4 regions of the Salinivibrio sp. PR932 genome follow, and region 1 is predicted to be linked to each of the others. Evidence: predicted binding sites of a transcription regulator. Region 1 holds the regulator's gene; each other region holds the start of a gene.
What was found. The regulator CRP, encoded in region 1, controls carbon source genes, mostly activating them, when cyclic AMP is high. The targets are predictions, from matches to a motif close to TGTGANNNNNNTCACA.
Positions count from the first base shown of each region.

Region 2: a site for CRP is predicted at 2,044-2,059, ahead of cdd (cytidine deaminase). Genes of this name have one in related genera too.
Region 3: a site for CRP is predicted at 1,158-1,173, ahead of BZG84_RS01035 (CTP synthase). Genes of this name have one in related genera too.
Region 4: a site for CRP is predicted at 1,848-1,863, ahead of rppH (RNA pyrophosphohydrolase). Genes of this name have one in related genera too.

Region 1 covers NZ_MUFM01000011.1:30,814-34,407, reverse strand. The annotation lists gene BZG84_RS07435 (DUF1338 domain-containing protein) at 1-267, shown strand, start outside; gene BZG84_RS07430 (hypothetical protein) at 319-1,185, opposite strand; gene crp (cAMP-activated global transcriptional regulator CRP) at 1,314-1,946, opposite strand; gene BZG84_RS07420 (phosphoribulokinase) at 2,198-3,067, opposite strand; gene BZG84_RS07415 (YheU family protein) at 3,127-3,345, opposite strand; gene BZG84_RS07410 (hydrolase) at 3,494-3,594, opposite strand, start outside.
Region 2 covers NZ_MUFM01000039.1:15,962-19,555, forward strand. The annotation lists gene BZG84_RS14440 (thiopurine S-methyltransferase) at 1-58, shown strand, start outside; gene BZG84_RS14445 (DMT family transporter) at 100-999, opposite strand; gene cdd (cytidine deaminase) at 1,089-1,985, opposite strand; gene BZG84_RS14455 (ABC transporter substrate-binding protein) at 2,168-2,926, opposite strand; gene BZG84_RS14460 (winged helix-turn-helix domain-containing protein) at 3,000-3,491, opposite strand.
Region 3 covers NZ_MUFM01000002.1:34,891-38,484, forward strand. The annotation lists gene relA (GTP diphosphokinase) at 1-259, shown strand, start outside; gene mazG (nucleoside triphosphate pyrophosphohydrolase) at 308-1,117, shown strand; gene BZG84_RS01035 (CTP synthase) at 1,258-2,892, shown strand; gene eno (phosphopyruvate hydratase) at 2,970-3,594, shown strand, end outside.
Region 4 covers NZ_MUFM01000003.1:43,775-47,368, forward strand. The annotation lists gene BZG84_RS01855 (NADP(H)-dependent aldo-keto reductase) at 1-269, opposite strand, end outside; gene BZG84_RS01860 (DUF6482 family protein) at 408-710, shown strand; gene mutH (DNA mismatch repair endonuclease MutH) at 720-1,385, opposite strand; gene rppH (RNA pyrophosphohydrolase) at 2,017-2,529, shown strand; gene ptsP (phosphoenolpyruvate--protein phosphotransferase) at 2,548-3,594, shown strand, end outside.

The DNA of each region.
Region 1 (3,594 bases):
AGCTGTCAAGCGGTTAACGATACCTTGCGCCAAAATGGTTTTACCATTAACGAATCTGGCGGGGAGGTCAAAGGGGATGCATCAGTCTTTTTGGAGCAATCCTCGACGATGGCTGATCGCGTGCCGGTGCAATTTAGCGATGCACGCCATGATATTCCGGGGGGGTTCTACGAGTTTGCGAAACGGTATCCGCTTCCGGACGGTGAACTTTATCAAGGTTTTGTCGCCGCCTCGGCTGATAAAATCTTTGAAAGTACGCATCAATAGTGGCGAGAGAAGAAAAGGAGAGCGATGCTCTCCTTTTTTGGGTGGCTGTGTTTAGCGACTTTCAATATCGAGCCAGAATTTATCGTCAATCGCCTGAGTTTCATTACTCAGATGTGGGTTGTCGACGCGAATAAAGGTGCGCTCACCAATATTGGCTTTCTCAAAGGTCTCTTTTACCAGAGGCGCATTCTCAAAAAATTCGATGAAGGATCCGTCTTGATAGGCGGCCGCAAAGGCATCATTGAGCATGGTCGCCACCTCTGGGTTTTGGGGCGATACAAACAAGAACATCGGGAAGCGATAGATCAGCATTAAGTGCGGATCGACCAACAGATTTGCATATTGAGGTCGCTCTGCCAGTTCGCTAAAAGGTTCGATAAGCGCACGCGGGAAGAGGTCTGCCCGTCCGGTATCGACGGCTTTAAAGATATTCTCAAAGCTTGAAATTTCTCGAACCCGAAATCCCGCTGACTGCAAGACCTTCACATCGGCCCAGCCTTGCCCTTGGATCATGGTCAGATTATTGAGCCCTGCTTGGTCACTGATTTGTGCAAGCTTGGGTTCGGTGGCTTGATTAGTAATGAACAAGCGATGGCCTAAGAGACCCCGAAAAACTGGATAACGGATGGGAAGTAACTCTGACTCAAGGGTACGGTCGGCCCCGAGCCAATCTACCGTCAGTCGTCCTTGTTTCAGCATTTCTACTTTACGAGACTGAGAGCCAATTTGGCCTTGAAAGGCCTGTAACGTGACAGACTCACCCGATTTTTCCGCTAAAAACTCAATCAAGTCGATAGCGTATAAATCGAGGGCAGAGCCAGCCCGTGGTTCTGGGTGGACAATGGTGATATTCGCCGCAGCAGTTGAAGAAACCGCCGCGAGTAGCAATGCAGCAAGGGTGTGACGTAAGCTTCTCATAAACGACATCCTGTTAATCAGTTGTTAGATGGGTCGTTTTTGAAGTGTAGAACTTAGGTAATGAGTTTCCAGTCAATAAAAATAAAAAACCGACGCAAAAGCGCCGGTTTTATCGCAACACGCGAGGATTAGCGTGTGCCGTAAACCACAATGGTTTTACCGTGAGCTGAGATAAGATTCTGCTCTTCCAGCATTTTAAGGATACGCCCAACCGTCTCACGCGAACAGCCAACAATTTGACCGATTTCCTGACGCGTGATCTTGATTTGCATGCCGTCAGGGTGAGTCATGGCGTCAGGTTGCTTCGCCAAGTTCAGTAGGGTTTGTGCAATGCGGCCGGTCACGTCCAGGAAGGCAAGGTCTCCCACTTTCTGGCTGGTCACTTGCAGGCGACGCGCCATCTGAGAGGAGAGACGCATCAAAATGTCTGGGTTAACTTGGATCAGCTGGCGGAATTTCTTGAATGAAATTTCTGCCACTTCGCAAGGTGATTTCGCACGTACCCATGCGGTGCGCTCTTGGTCCTCTTCGAACAGACCAAGTTCGCCGATGAAGTCACCTTGGTTAAGGTAAGACAGGATCATCTCCTTGCCTTCTTCATCTTTGATTAGTACGGCCACAGAACCTTTCACGATGTAGTACAAGGTCTCCGCCTTTTCCCCTGCATGGATCAGAGTACTTTTGGACGGGTACTTGTGAATATGACAATGTGAAAGGAACCACTCGAGTGTAGGGTCTGTTTGAGGTTTTCCTGGAACCATATAACTTATTTCCTCTGCATGTGTTGCCCGGCAACGACGTCCTGTCTTTGTCTGAATGGAAACCCATCAGTCCAATGCACAGAATACGAGGTCTTGGCGCAGGCTACAAGCTCACTGTATGTTAACAAGAGTGTATCTTTTTTCTATCTGGATTTCTTGATTTTGATCTAAGCCAACCGCCTAAAAATTCGGCAAAAATGTGGCTAAGATCACGACCTGAGAAGTAATACACGTTAAGTGCGCTACGGCGCTTAACCTATCTTGCCTTTCTCAATCAACTGTTGGATCAAGGGGCGAATAATCAGCTCCATCGCAAATCCCATTTTACCGCCGGGCACGACCAGCGTGTTGTGCCGAGACATAAAGGCGCCACTGATCATTTGCAGTAAATAAGGAAAATCGACGTTCTTCATGCCACGAAAGCGGATCACGACAAAACTTTCGTCGAGTGACGGGATCCCTTTTGCATTCAGCGGGTTAGATGTATCTACGGTTGGGACGCGTTGGAAGTTAATATGCGTGCGAGAAAACTGCGGCGTAATATAGTGCAAGTAATCGTCCATGGAACGCACAATGGAGTCCGTAACGGCCTCGCGGGAATGGCCGCGGTCGCGCGTATCGCGGACAAACTTTTGAATCCACTCCAAGTTAACGATAGGCACCATGCCGATCAGTAAATCAACATGTTGGGCGACATTGACGTCACCATCCACCACTCCGCCATGCAAGCCTTCATAAAATAATACGTCGGTATTTTCAGGCAGATCTTGCCAGGGAGTGAAGGTGCCCGGCATTTGATTATAAGGCACGGCTTCATCAAAGGTGTGTAGATAACGACGATACTTGCCGGTGCCTTGTTCGCCATATTCTTTAAAAAATTGCTCAAGGCGTGGGAAGTCGTTGGCCGTGGGGCCAAAGTAGCTAATATGACGACCTTGTTCACGTGCTTTACGGATCTCAACATCCATCTCTGGCCGCGTGAAGCGGTGAAAGCTATCGCCCTCTAACCAAGAGGCTTTGATGTTCATCATATTGAACATCTTGCGAAACGCTTCGGAGGTCGTGGTTGTGCCTGCGCCAGATGAACCGGTCACAGCGATGATTGGGTGTTTAGCCGACATGACGAGCCCTGTCATTGATCAGTCTGAATTTACACCGCAGCCCACAATGGGAGGCGGTGTTACGGTCTGAGATCGCGCTGACGACGAATATCCACTGTCTCATGCAGCTCAGAGTATACAATCACGGCATCGCCGGATTTTAATTGTTCGCGCACTTGTTCAACTTTCTCAGCAAAGCTGACTTCCTGCTCACCGTAATCTGTCCCTTCCCGCAACACAAAGTGCTCAATTAAATTGGTCAAGGTTTCGGCTGGCACAGATTGCCATGGAACCATCATACTACATCACCTTTTGCTGACACCTAGATGGCACGGACGCCATCTCCGTGCTTAGGTTGTGAATTAGCTCCCATTTTACCGAATTATGCGCGTAGGTGCAGTGTATCTATGTCGATTCAGTCACAATTTATCGTGACGAATAGGGGCATCAGGTGTCGAGTTGCTCAGCTATCCACGCGGGCACTGCCTCTTCCAACCATAAACGCGGTGCACGCCAACGGCCAGTGACAAACCCAACATGTCCGCCAT
Region 2 (3,594 bases), on a different contig from region 1:
CGAACCCTGTGGTGATCGAGGGGAGCAAGTCTGGCTGATTCAAGCCGCTAAATCATGATAAAGAAAAAGGGCCTGATGGCCCTTTTTCTATCGAGTGCGCTACGCCGGTTTGGCTTTAGTGGCGTGATACTGGCGGGATTCCCAGTGCGTGATAAAGAACACGGCGGCAATAATAATGCCGGCCCCTAACCATAACCGACCGGGTGGAATCCAACTAAAGACTAACCAGCCAAATAACACATTTAACGGCAATTTGGCGTGATCAAACGGCTGAACAAATGAGGCATCTGCAACGGCATAAGCCTTGGCTATCGCCCATTGAGCTAAGGCGGTGAGCAAGCCAGCCCCGATTAGCATCCACCACGCTGTCGCACTCGCTGGTAGCGTCCAATCCGGAACGGCAAGCAATAAGTTAAAGGGCGTGATCAAGAGTAACAAGTAGACCACCATGGTTGTTGGCGGATCATAGGCTGATAATCGTTTGACCATCAACGAATAAGTGGCCCAAAAAAACGCAGCACCGACAGGCAAGAGTGTAGCCCAAGTAAATCCGTCTGACCAAGGCTCTAAGATAATCATCGCACCACAGAAGCCCGCGAGAGTTGCTAGGCTGCGAGCGATACCAACACGTTCGCGTAAAAATAACCCAGATCCGATAGTGGCAAATAAGGGGGAAGTCATAAGCAGAGCAATACCTTGCCAAATCGGTACAGGATAGGCGAGGGCCCACAGCCACAGTTGAATACCAATCACCGAGATAAACACGCGCAGACAGTGTTTTCCTAAATGCTGTGTTTTTAATGCTTGACGCATACCCAACTGTTTTAGCCAAGGAATCATCGCAACCAGTGCGATCGCATATTGAATAAAGGCGACGGTGGTCGACGGTAGGCCGAGTTTAAAACTGACGTATTGTGAGAGGCTATTAACCAGCGCAAAACAGAGGCCGGCGATCAACATCCAAACAGCACCTTGGATGGGATTATGAATTTGTTTCATCGCTGTGGTTATCCGAAAAAATATGCTCGGATAGTAGCGCAAAATAGGCCGCAGAGCGACTAGAAATCAATGCGGCCTGATGTTTTGTATTAAGCTCTTAACCCTGCATATAACAAGGGAATGTCGGGATTAATGGCATCCAAGCTCGCTTGGGTGTCGGCCAAATGGCTCACGGTGCTGTTCACCACTTCGGCTAAAGCCACAGAGGCAATCTGATCCCACGAGTAACCCGCCATATTGGCGGCAATTAAAGCAACTTGCAGTGGAGGCAAACTCGGATTAAAGGCCGCATTTTCAGCATACATTCCTTTAAACACATGACCGTCATTTGTTTCAATCGCGACACCGCTGTAGTTACTGGAATAAGGCGCATGGCTAATGTTCGCCGCTTCAACGGCTTGTTTAAGCAGAGGATCGTCAATATCGTCTGCCGTTAAGCCTTGCGTTTGGTCGGTAAGCAGTCGCGCTTCAATACCGAGGTCGGCAGGGCCAAATGCTTCGGGAAGGTAAGTGTGCAGTGATTTAGCGTCCGATTTAGGCAGTTGAATCACTAAGTCCTCAGCACCATTTAACTCGTTCATAAACTGACGACAGTGACCGCAAGGGCTGTAATTAATGGTGATGTCGGTTAAGCGCGTCGCCCCTTTGGTCCATGCGTGGCTGATCGCAGATTGTTCTGCATGCACGGTTTGTCCAAGTTGAACGCCAGTCAGTTCGATATTTGCACCTAGGTATAAAGTGCCATCTTCTCCTCTGACAATCGCCCCTACATTAAAACGAGAAATGGGTGTCACCGCATAAGCTGCGGCTAATGGGAGCAAAGCAAGGCGCAATGCCGCGCCAGACAGGCCACTTGCGGCTTCCATGTCTGCCACTTGCGCGGGCGTAAAGGTCGCATCAAACGCCGATGCGTGAAGCCATTCCGAGACAGTGCTCTGTAGTGAGTCTGGCAATTGTGTCAGTGCGTCAATGAGTGCGGTTCGCATAGCATCACTTCTAAATGGTTAACGGCCTATCAGTGTAGAGAAGCGATCTTGATAAATGTGTGAGTAATGTCACGCATATAATGCAAAGGCGATCTTGTTGCTCAAACTTAGAGTGACGTCAACATTTTTAAGCCTGTAAATACAGTCACTATGATTGCTTTTAAATACAAGTGTGCAGGTTGCTATTCAGGCTGCCAATCCACGTAAGGGCGATGAACTTTGTAGTACTCACGCGCTAACGTGCCATTTTCACGCAGGCGTGTGATCAACGCAGTGAGGTAGGCATCAATAGCCTCACCTTTCTCTCCCTTAGGGATCACAAATACATCTTGAAAATCAGCGAAGTGAGCACGACGAATATTTGTTAATCCTAACTGTTTGAGTATTAAATCTGCTTCTTCTTGCGCCCACACGAATCCGTCAATACGGCCTGCAGCAAGGCGACGTAAAGATTGCGTAATACTGTGGGAGCGTGTGACTTTAAATGGCATGTAGTAGGGCACGGCTTCGATCGTGTAACGCTCGGGATTAGCCCAAAGGACATCAACTGGTAGCGGCTTATGTTTGTTGGTATACAAAACATGGGTAACATCGCCAAACGATTCGCTGCTAAATGCAAACGGTAAATCGGTGACTGTTTTCGTTGGACGCACGGCAGGTAGCATTAAATCGGCGTTGCCTTGTACGATGCCATTAATCGCGCGATGAATGGGAAAAACTTCAATGTCGATTTGTACGTTCGGATCTTGCGCATCGAGAAAGCGCACAAAATCCACGAAAGGCCCTGACCCGTCAAGTTGAATCAGACCTGGCAGTTCACCCATATGGATCACGAGTGTTTGTGGTACACCGTTTTGATGATTGGTGCCGCTCTGTGCCCATGCGGCAGGGGCCGACAGAAGAGTAATGTAGAGTAGCAATAGCAACAAATGTTTTGCCATGTCGCCTCCATTCTACTGATAAAAAGCTTGCGAGCAGATGTTGTGTGCTCGCTAGCCCACAAGAATAAAACTCCTAAGTGAGCAACGCTGTAATGCCAATAATCACACTGGCAGCGCTAAGTAATACGATCAGTGGTTTGGTGATACTAAAGTCTGCCGCTTGTAAATCATCCGGTTTCGCGAGCGATGGTGTCTCATCGGCTTGTGGTTGTGCTCGCGGTGCGGGTCGGTGCGACAGGGTTTGTTGGGGTAGGGCAACGCGGTAGCCAAACTCGCCCACCACTTCGAATGGCAAGCATTTTTTGCCGTTACGATAGGATTTTGCCATTAAAGACGTCACCACACTTTGGTGCTGCGCAAACGAACTATCCGGTAATGCGACCTGCTTAAACAGCGTGCGGCTGGATAACACTTCTCCCGCGTAGTAACAAAGCATTTCTAGCATGCGTGACTCTTCGTAGGACAGTACCGTGATGGTTTGGTCGGTCCAATATAAGGTTCTGCTTTCTGGTTCGAAATCAACATCCGCAAATCGATAACAGCGCGTATTCACTTTGGTTGTCATGATTGAGCCCACTCCACACGATACTCTTTTCAAAAGTGTGGACTCAAATCACGGTTCTGCAACTAGAATGTGGACGTTTTTTTTGGTAGACGAAGTTGGGCAG
Region 3 (3,594 bases), on a different contig from region 1:
GGGAAAAGGGCATGTCGGGCAATACCATGTGCGCATTCGCTTATCCGCCAATGAACGTACCGGGTTAGTCAAAGACATTAATACCGTGCTCAGTAATGAAAAAGTCCGCGTTGCGGGCATGCAAAGCCGCGTCGATTACAAAAAGCAGATGTCTATCATGGACTTTGATTTAGAGATTTCCGATCTCGACACGCTTAGCCGAATTGTGAATCGGTTGGAGCAAGTCAAGGATGTGGTAGAGGCCAAACGACTCAGATAAACATCACGCCCTGTTATCGACAGGGCGTTTTTTTAAGGATAACGAAGTATGGCGTCGATTGACGATTTACTGACTATCATGGCGACCTTGCGCGACCCACAAAAAGGGTGCGATTGGGACAAAGCCCAAACCTTTGCCTCTATCGTGCCTCACACGCTCGAAGAAGCCTACGAAGTGGCCGATGCCATTGAGCGTGAACACTGGTCGGACCTAAAAGATGAATTAGGCGATTTACTCTTTCAAATAGTGTTCTACAGTCAATTGGGACGCGAGCAAAATCGCTTTGATTTTGATGCCGTCGTGGGGGCGATTTGTGACAAGCTCACCCGTCGTCACCCGCATGTCTTTGGGTCTAAAGACAGCCAAGGTGAACCGCTGCACGGCCCTGACTGGGAAGGGATTAAAGCGCAGGAGCGTGCCGACAAGGCGGCGTCAGAACAACCCACTAGCGTATTAGACGGCGTTACGTTAGGCCTTCCCGCACTGGTGCGTGCGCACAAACTGCAAAAGCGTTGTGCGCGAGTGGGGTTTGATTGGGATGCGGTAGCGCCGGTGCTCGATAAAGTGCGCGAAGAAATTGCCGAGGTTGAGCAAGAACTGGCAATCACGCCGGTAGACCCCGCGCGGGTGGAAGAAGAAATCGGCGATTTATTATTTTCGGTGGTGAATCTGGCACGCCACGTAGGCACGGATGCGGAATCCGCGTTGCGTAACGCGAATCAAAAATTCGAACGACGTTTCCGTCAAGTTGAAACTCAATTACGCAATGATGAAAAAAATATTCAAGAATGTCAGTTAGATGAACTGGAATCGGCGTGGCAACAGGTCAAAAAGCAGGAAAAAAGCAACACGCTGTAAGTTTCATCATTGATTTGCGACAAATAAAAACAGTATGGTGTGTGATAGTTTTCACGTTGTGGGAGTGAGTGGGGTCTGGTATCATGACTTCCCGTCCAGATTTCCATTAATTTCCTCTAAATCCAACTCTCAGGTTTAGCATGACGACGAATTACATTTTTGTTACGGGCGGTGTTGTATCCTCCCTCGGTAAGGGTATTGCTGCAGCCTCATTGGCAGCCATTCTTGAAGCGCGTGGCCTCAACGTCACCATCATGAAACTCGACCCTTATATCAACGTGGATCCAGGGACAATGAGCCCTACCCAGCACGGGGAAGTATTCGTCACGGAAGACGGCGCCGAGACCGACCTTGACCTCGGTCACTACGAGCGCTTTATCCGCACCAAAATGACCAAGCGTAATAACTTTACCTCTGGTCGCGTATACGCGGATGTTCTGCGCAAAGAGCGCCGCGGAGATTACCTGGGAGCCACCATTCAGGTGATTCCACACATCACTAACTCGATCAAAGACCGTATCATCGCCGGTGGTGAAGGTCACGACGTGGTGATCGTGGAAATTGGCGGCACTGTCGGTGATATTGAATCACTGCCATTCCTTGAAGCGATTCGCCAACTGACCGTGGAAGTCGGTCGTGAGCGTGCGATGTTTATGCATCTTACCTTGGTGCCATACTTGGCAGCGGCGGGTGAAGTGAAAACCAAGCCTACCCAGCACTCGGTAAAAGAGCTTCTATCAATTGGTATCCAGCCGGATGTCCTTGTTTGCCGTAGTGAGCGTCCAATTCCAGCCAATGAGCGTGCAAAAATTGCACTGTTCTGTAACGTACCAGAGAAAGCGGTTATCACCATGAAGGATGTGGATTCAATCTACAAAATTCCTTCATTGATTCGCTCTCAAGGGCTGGACGACTTGGTTTGTCAGCGCTTTGGTATCCAAGCGCCAGAAGCCGACCTGTCTGAATGGGAACAAGTCATTTACGAAGAAGCCAATCCAATGGGCGAAGTCACCATTGGTATGGTGGGTAAGTACATCGAACTGCCTGACGCGTATAAATCTGTCAACGAAGCGCTGAAGCATGGCGGATTGAAAAATCGTCTGACTGTCAACATCAAGTATGTTGACTCACAAGATCTCGAAACCCGCGGCACTGAGCTGCTCGATGGTTTAGATGCGATTTTGGTTCCGGGTGGTTTTGGCGATCGCGGCGTCGAAGGCAAAATCCTTGCCGCACAATATGCGCGTGAAAACAAAGTGCCTTATCTTGGCATTTGTTTAGGCATGCAAGTGGCGTTAATTGAGTACGCCCGTAATGTTGCTGGGATGGAAGGAGCTAACTCCACCGAATTCAGCAAAGACAGCAAATACCCAGTGGTGGGACTGATCACCGAGTGGGTCGATGAAGAAGGTAACGTGGAAGAGCGTAGCGAATCCTCTGATTTGGGCGGCACCATGCGTCTAGGCGCACAGCTTTGCCACCTGTCTGAAGGGTCTAAAGCGCATCAGCTATATGGCAACACTCAAATCCACGAGCGCCATCGTCATCGCTATGAAGTGAATAACTTGCTGCGTCCACAATTGGAAAAAACCGGTCTACTTGTATCGGGCTTGTCGGCAGACAAGAAGCTGGTAGAAATCATCGAAAACCCAGCACATCCATGGTTTGTGGCCTGTCAGTTCCACCCAGAGTTCACCTCGACTCCTCGCGACGGCCACCCGCTATTCGCTGGGTTCGTTGCGGCTGCAGGTAAAAAGCAGCGCGGTGAGCTATAACACAAATGTGAAGCGGTAGTCCTGACGGGCGGCCGCTTTTTATTTTTTGAATACAATGACAGACGAGAGGAATCACAATGTCTAAGATCGTTAAAGTTCTAGGTCGTGAAATTATCGATTCACGCGGTAACCCAACTGTAGAAGCAGAAGTACACTTGGAAGGTGGCTTTGTTGGTATGGCGGCAGCGCCATCAGGTGCGTCTACCGGTTCTCGTGAAGCACTAGAGCTGCGTGACGGTGACAAGTCACGTTTCATGGGTAAAGGCGTACTGAAAGCGATTGAAGCGGTTAACGGCCCAATCGCAGAAGCACTGCTAGGTAAAGACGCGAAAGCCCAAGCTGACATCGATCAGGTGATGATCGACCTTGACGGCACTGAGAACAAATCTAAGTTCGGTGCTAACGCGATCCTAGCGGTTTCTCTGGCTAACGCAAAAGCAGCTGCGGCAGCGAAAGGCATGCCTTTGTTTGAGCACATCGCTGAACTAAACGGCACTGCGGGTCAGTTCTCAATGCCTCTACCAATGATGAACATCCTCAACGGTGGTGAGCACGCGGACAACAACGTTGATATCCAAGAGTTCATGATCCAACCTGTTGGTGCGAAAACCCTGAAAGAAGCACTGCGCATTGGTGCGGAAGTATTCCACAACCTAGCCAAAGTTCTGAAGGCCAAAGGCCTAAGCACTGCGGTTGGTGACG
Region 4 (3,594 bases), on a different contig from region 1:
CCTGCGACCTTAGTCGCTAAAATCACACGATCACGTTTCCCCGACTTTTCTAACCAGCTACCGATATACGCCTCAGTGCGGCCTTGCGTGGCTTGGCTGGGCGGAACCGGATACATTTCGGCGGTATCGATAAAATTAACGCCGCGCTCGAAGGCAAAATCCAATTGCGCATGAGCATCGGCTTCGGTGTTTTGCTCACCGAAGGTCATGGTGCCCAAGCACACTTTACTGACATCTAAGGTGGAATGGGGCAGGCGGTGGTATTGCATCCTGTCTCCTTGTCTGCAATCGACCTATGGCATTCCATAGTAGAGAATTTTATTGCGAAGCAAAAGCATTGTGTGCCTTGCTTGACAGTTTCTCAGATCCTGCTCTTAACTGATAAAGATCATAATGAGGAGAGCATCATGAACTATGGACAACTTAAGGCATGGATGCGCGCCGACCCGCGCTCTTGCCCCCAGTGTTATGTGATGGCCCACGCCGGTGGTGCGAAATATTCCGTTGAAGTGGAGGTGAAACACCACCTCGAACCTTTGCGTGACGATGCTACTGGTGAAGTGATGCAGTTTGATAATGTGGGTCAAGTGGGAGACCGCTTAAAGGCGCTGGGGATTGAACAAGGTGTGTTGCGCTTGTTCGACCCCTACGACGAGTTTGCCACCGGTGATCAACCGCCCTGCAAAGAGGATATGCCGATACGCTTTTAAGCCGTTCGGTCAGCTGACGAAAAATCGGCTTAGAATATGATGGGTGAACTGGGTGCGCAGATAAAAGCCACGCGGTAGGGTTTTGATCGGTTCGCCCTTTGCCCCAAACGCATCGGTAAGTGCATGGCTGTTAGCGGCTTTAGGGCGCAGCTGTAAATACTGGCCGTGACGCGCGGTAATATCATTCACCCGTCCTAAGGCAATCAAATCCATCAGCTCTTCCCAATCGGCACGCAGCTGCGCGTCTTCTTCTCGACTGGGTGACCAGAGCAGGGGAGTGCCTATGCGTCGCTCTGCGAGTGGGATGGTGCGTTCTCCTTCAACGGGAACCCAAAGGACACGGGAGAGTTTGTGTCGAACATGGCTGTGCTCCCACTGTACACCACTAATACCTGTCAAAGGCGCAACACATACAAAGGTGGTTTCGAGTGGTTTGCCATGCGCGTTTACGGGGATCGTTTTTAGCTCAATCCCTAAATGAGCAAAGTCTTGCTCGGGTTTACTTCCTGCCGTCGCGCCCAAGCAGGTTTCTAGCAACATGCCTACCCAGCCTTTTTCTCGGCTCAGATCGGCCGGACAGACGATCCCATGCTCTTGGCTGACTTCCCCTAGCGTGAAACCGGCTAAATCAGCGGCACGCTGCATGAGTTCTGATTCGGACTGTGGTGACTGCATACGGATAGCTTTTCGGCAACGGATAATGTTTGGCACAAGATGACCGGCATTATCGTTAAGCGTCGAGCAAGGCGCAAGGATCCTCATGGTGAAGATCTATCTGGCGTTGCTTTAGTTATCCACAGAAAGATAAGTGTTGCGTATAAGATTCACGACCATGATCATATATACAGTACCCTTTTTGCCAGTGTTAAGTGTGTAATCCACGATATTGTTGGATTTTTGCGCTAACGATGTGGATAATTTACTAACTGATGGATCTTTGAGCGATCTGTGTGCAAAGGATGATCGAAAGATCGCCACAAGGATCTTTGTTGGTTTTTGTCTATTCAATGATTTGATTTATAACGATTATTTTGTTCTTTGTTTAATTGTGAATCAGATTTTATGATCTTGAGTTGATGACGTTTTAGACTTTTTCGTTGCTTCTTCACAAATCTATCCACAGAAAGCGTGAATAAATGTGCGCAAACTCTCATTGCTATGTTTATAACTTCCTGTTAGGCCCTAAGTTATCCTCAGATGACGACGAGTGCGCAAAAACACGGGTTAATCCACAATGTTTGTTTACCCTTAGCGGCTTTTTGTGAAAAAATCAGACTCAGTAGAGATTTATCATTGAGGTCGTCCAGTGATTGATGGCGATGGCTATCGTCCCAATGTGGGGATAGTAATATGTAACGGCCACGGTCAGGTTCTCTGGGCTCGTCGATATGGTCAGCATTCATGGCAGTTCCCGCAAGGCGGGATTGATGATGGGGAAAGTCCCGAACAAGCCATGTTCCGTGAGCTTTACGAAGAAGTGGGGCTGACCAAAAAAGATGTCCGCATCTTGGGTACTAGCCGTCATTGGCTACGGTATAAGCTCCCGAAACGTTTGGTACGTTGGGACTCCAAGCCAGTCTGTATTGGGCAAAAACAAAAATGGTTTTTGTTGAAGCTGGAATGCGATGAGTCGAAAGTGAATGTGTCCCGCGGGGGAACCCCGGAATTTGATGGCTGGCGTTGGGTCAGTTATTGGTATCCGGTACGTCAGGTTGTGTCTTTCAAACGCGAAGTATACCGCCGCGCAATGAAAGAGTTTGCGCCGTTAGCGATGCCTTTTAAGGAGCGTAAGCCTCGACGTCGGAACAAGCGAGGATAACGTTTAAGGAGGAAGCCGGTGCTGACACAGCTTAGAAATATTGTTCAGAGCGTAGCCGCATCGGCGGATCTTCATCAGGCGCTGCAAACCCTAGTGCAGCAAACCTGTGTTGCGATGCATACCGAGTGTTGCTCTGTGTACCTTGCCAATCCCGAGCAAGCCAGCTTTAATCTGATGGCCACCCAAGGCTTGGATCCTGCCGCGCAAGTTTCACTGTCTTTTGGTGAAGGCTTGGTAGGATTAGTTGGCGAGCGCGCAGAGCCGATTAATTTGGCCCATGCGCGCGAGCATCCCGCGTTTAAACCTTTCCCGGCTACAGGGGAAGATGCCTTCCAGTCTTTTCTAGGTACGCCCATTATTTATCGCAAAACGGTACTGGGCGTACTTGTGGTTCAGCAACACCAGCCGCGTCAATTTGACGAAAGTGAAGAGTCGTTTCTTGTCACCCTTGCCGCGCAACTGGCAGTGGTGTTTGCCCATGCCAATGCACAAGGTGGATGGCTGAATGCGTCACAGTCACCCGTGTTGTTGGAAGGGGTTCCTGCATCACCCGGGGTAGGGATTGCGAATGCATGGTGTGACGATTCTCAGCCACGGTTAGAGGACATTGCACCGGCTAGCTGTTTGCATGTTCAAAAAGAGCTCGATCGTTTAGATGCCGCATTAGATGATGCGTCAGTGGAGTTTCGTCGCCTTAGAAAACGCTTTGATAAGGAGCTACAAAAAGAGGCGCTGGCAATCTTTGATTTGTTTGTCCATTTGCTCAACGATCCTATGCTGCGCGAGGATATGACCCTACGTATCCAACAGGGCGACGAAGCCGCGTGGGCAGTCCGACAAACGGTGGAAACCTTTTCATCCCGTTTTGCGGCCATGGATGATCCCTATCTTAAGGCACGGGCTGCTGACGTGAAGGAGCTCGGTCAGCGTTTACTCTATTTTCTTTCTGAAGCCTCGAGCAATCATCAACCTATCGCGTCGCCTATCGTCTTGCTCGCCCGTGAACTGACGGCTGGCATGCTGGCTTCTATTCCACGCGCGCTGCTCGCGGGGGTCGTAGCCGAA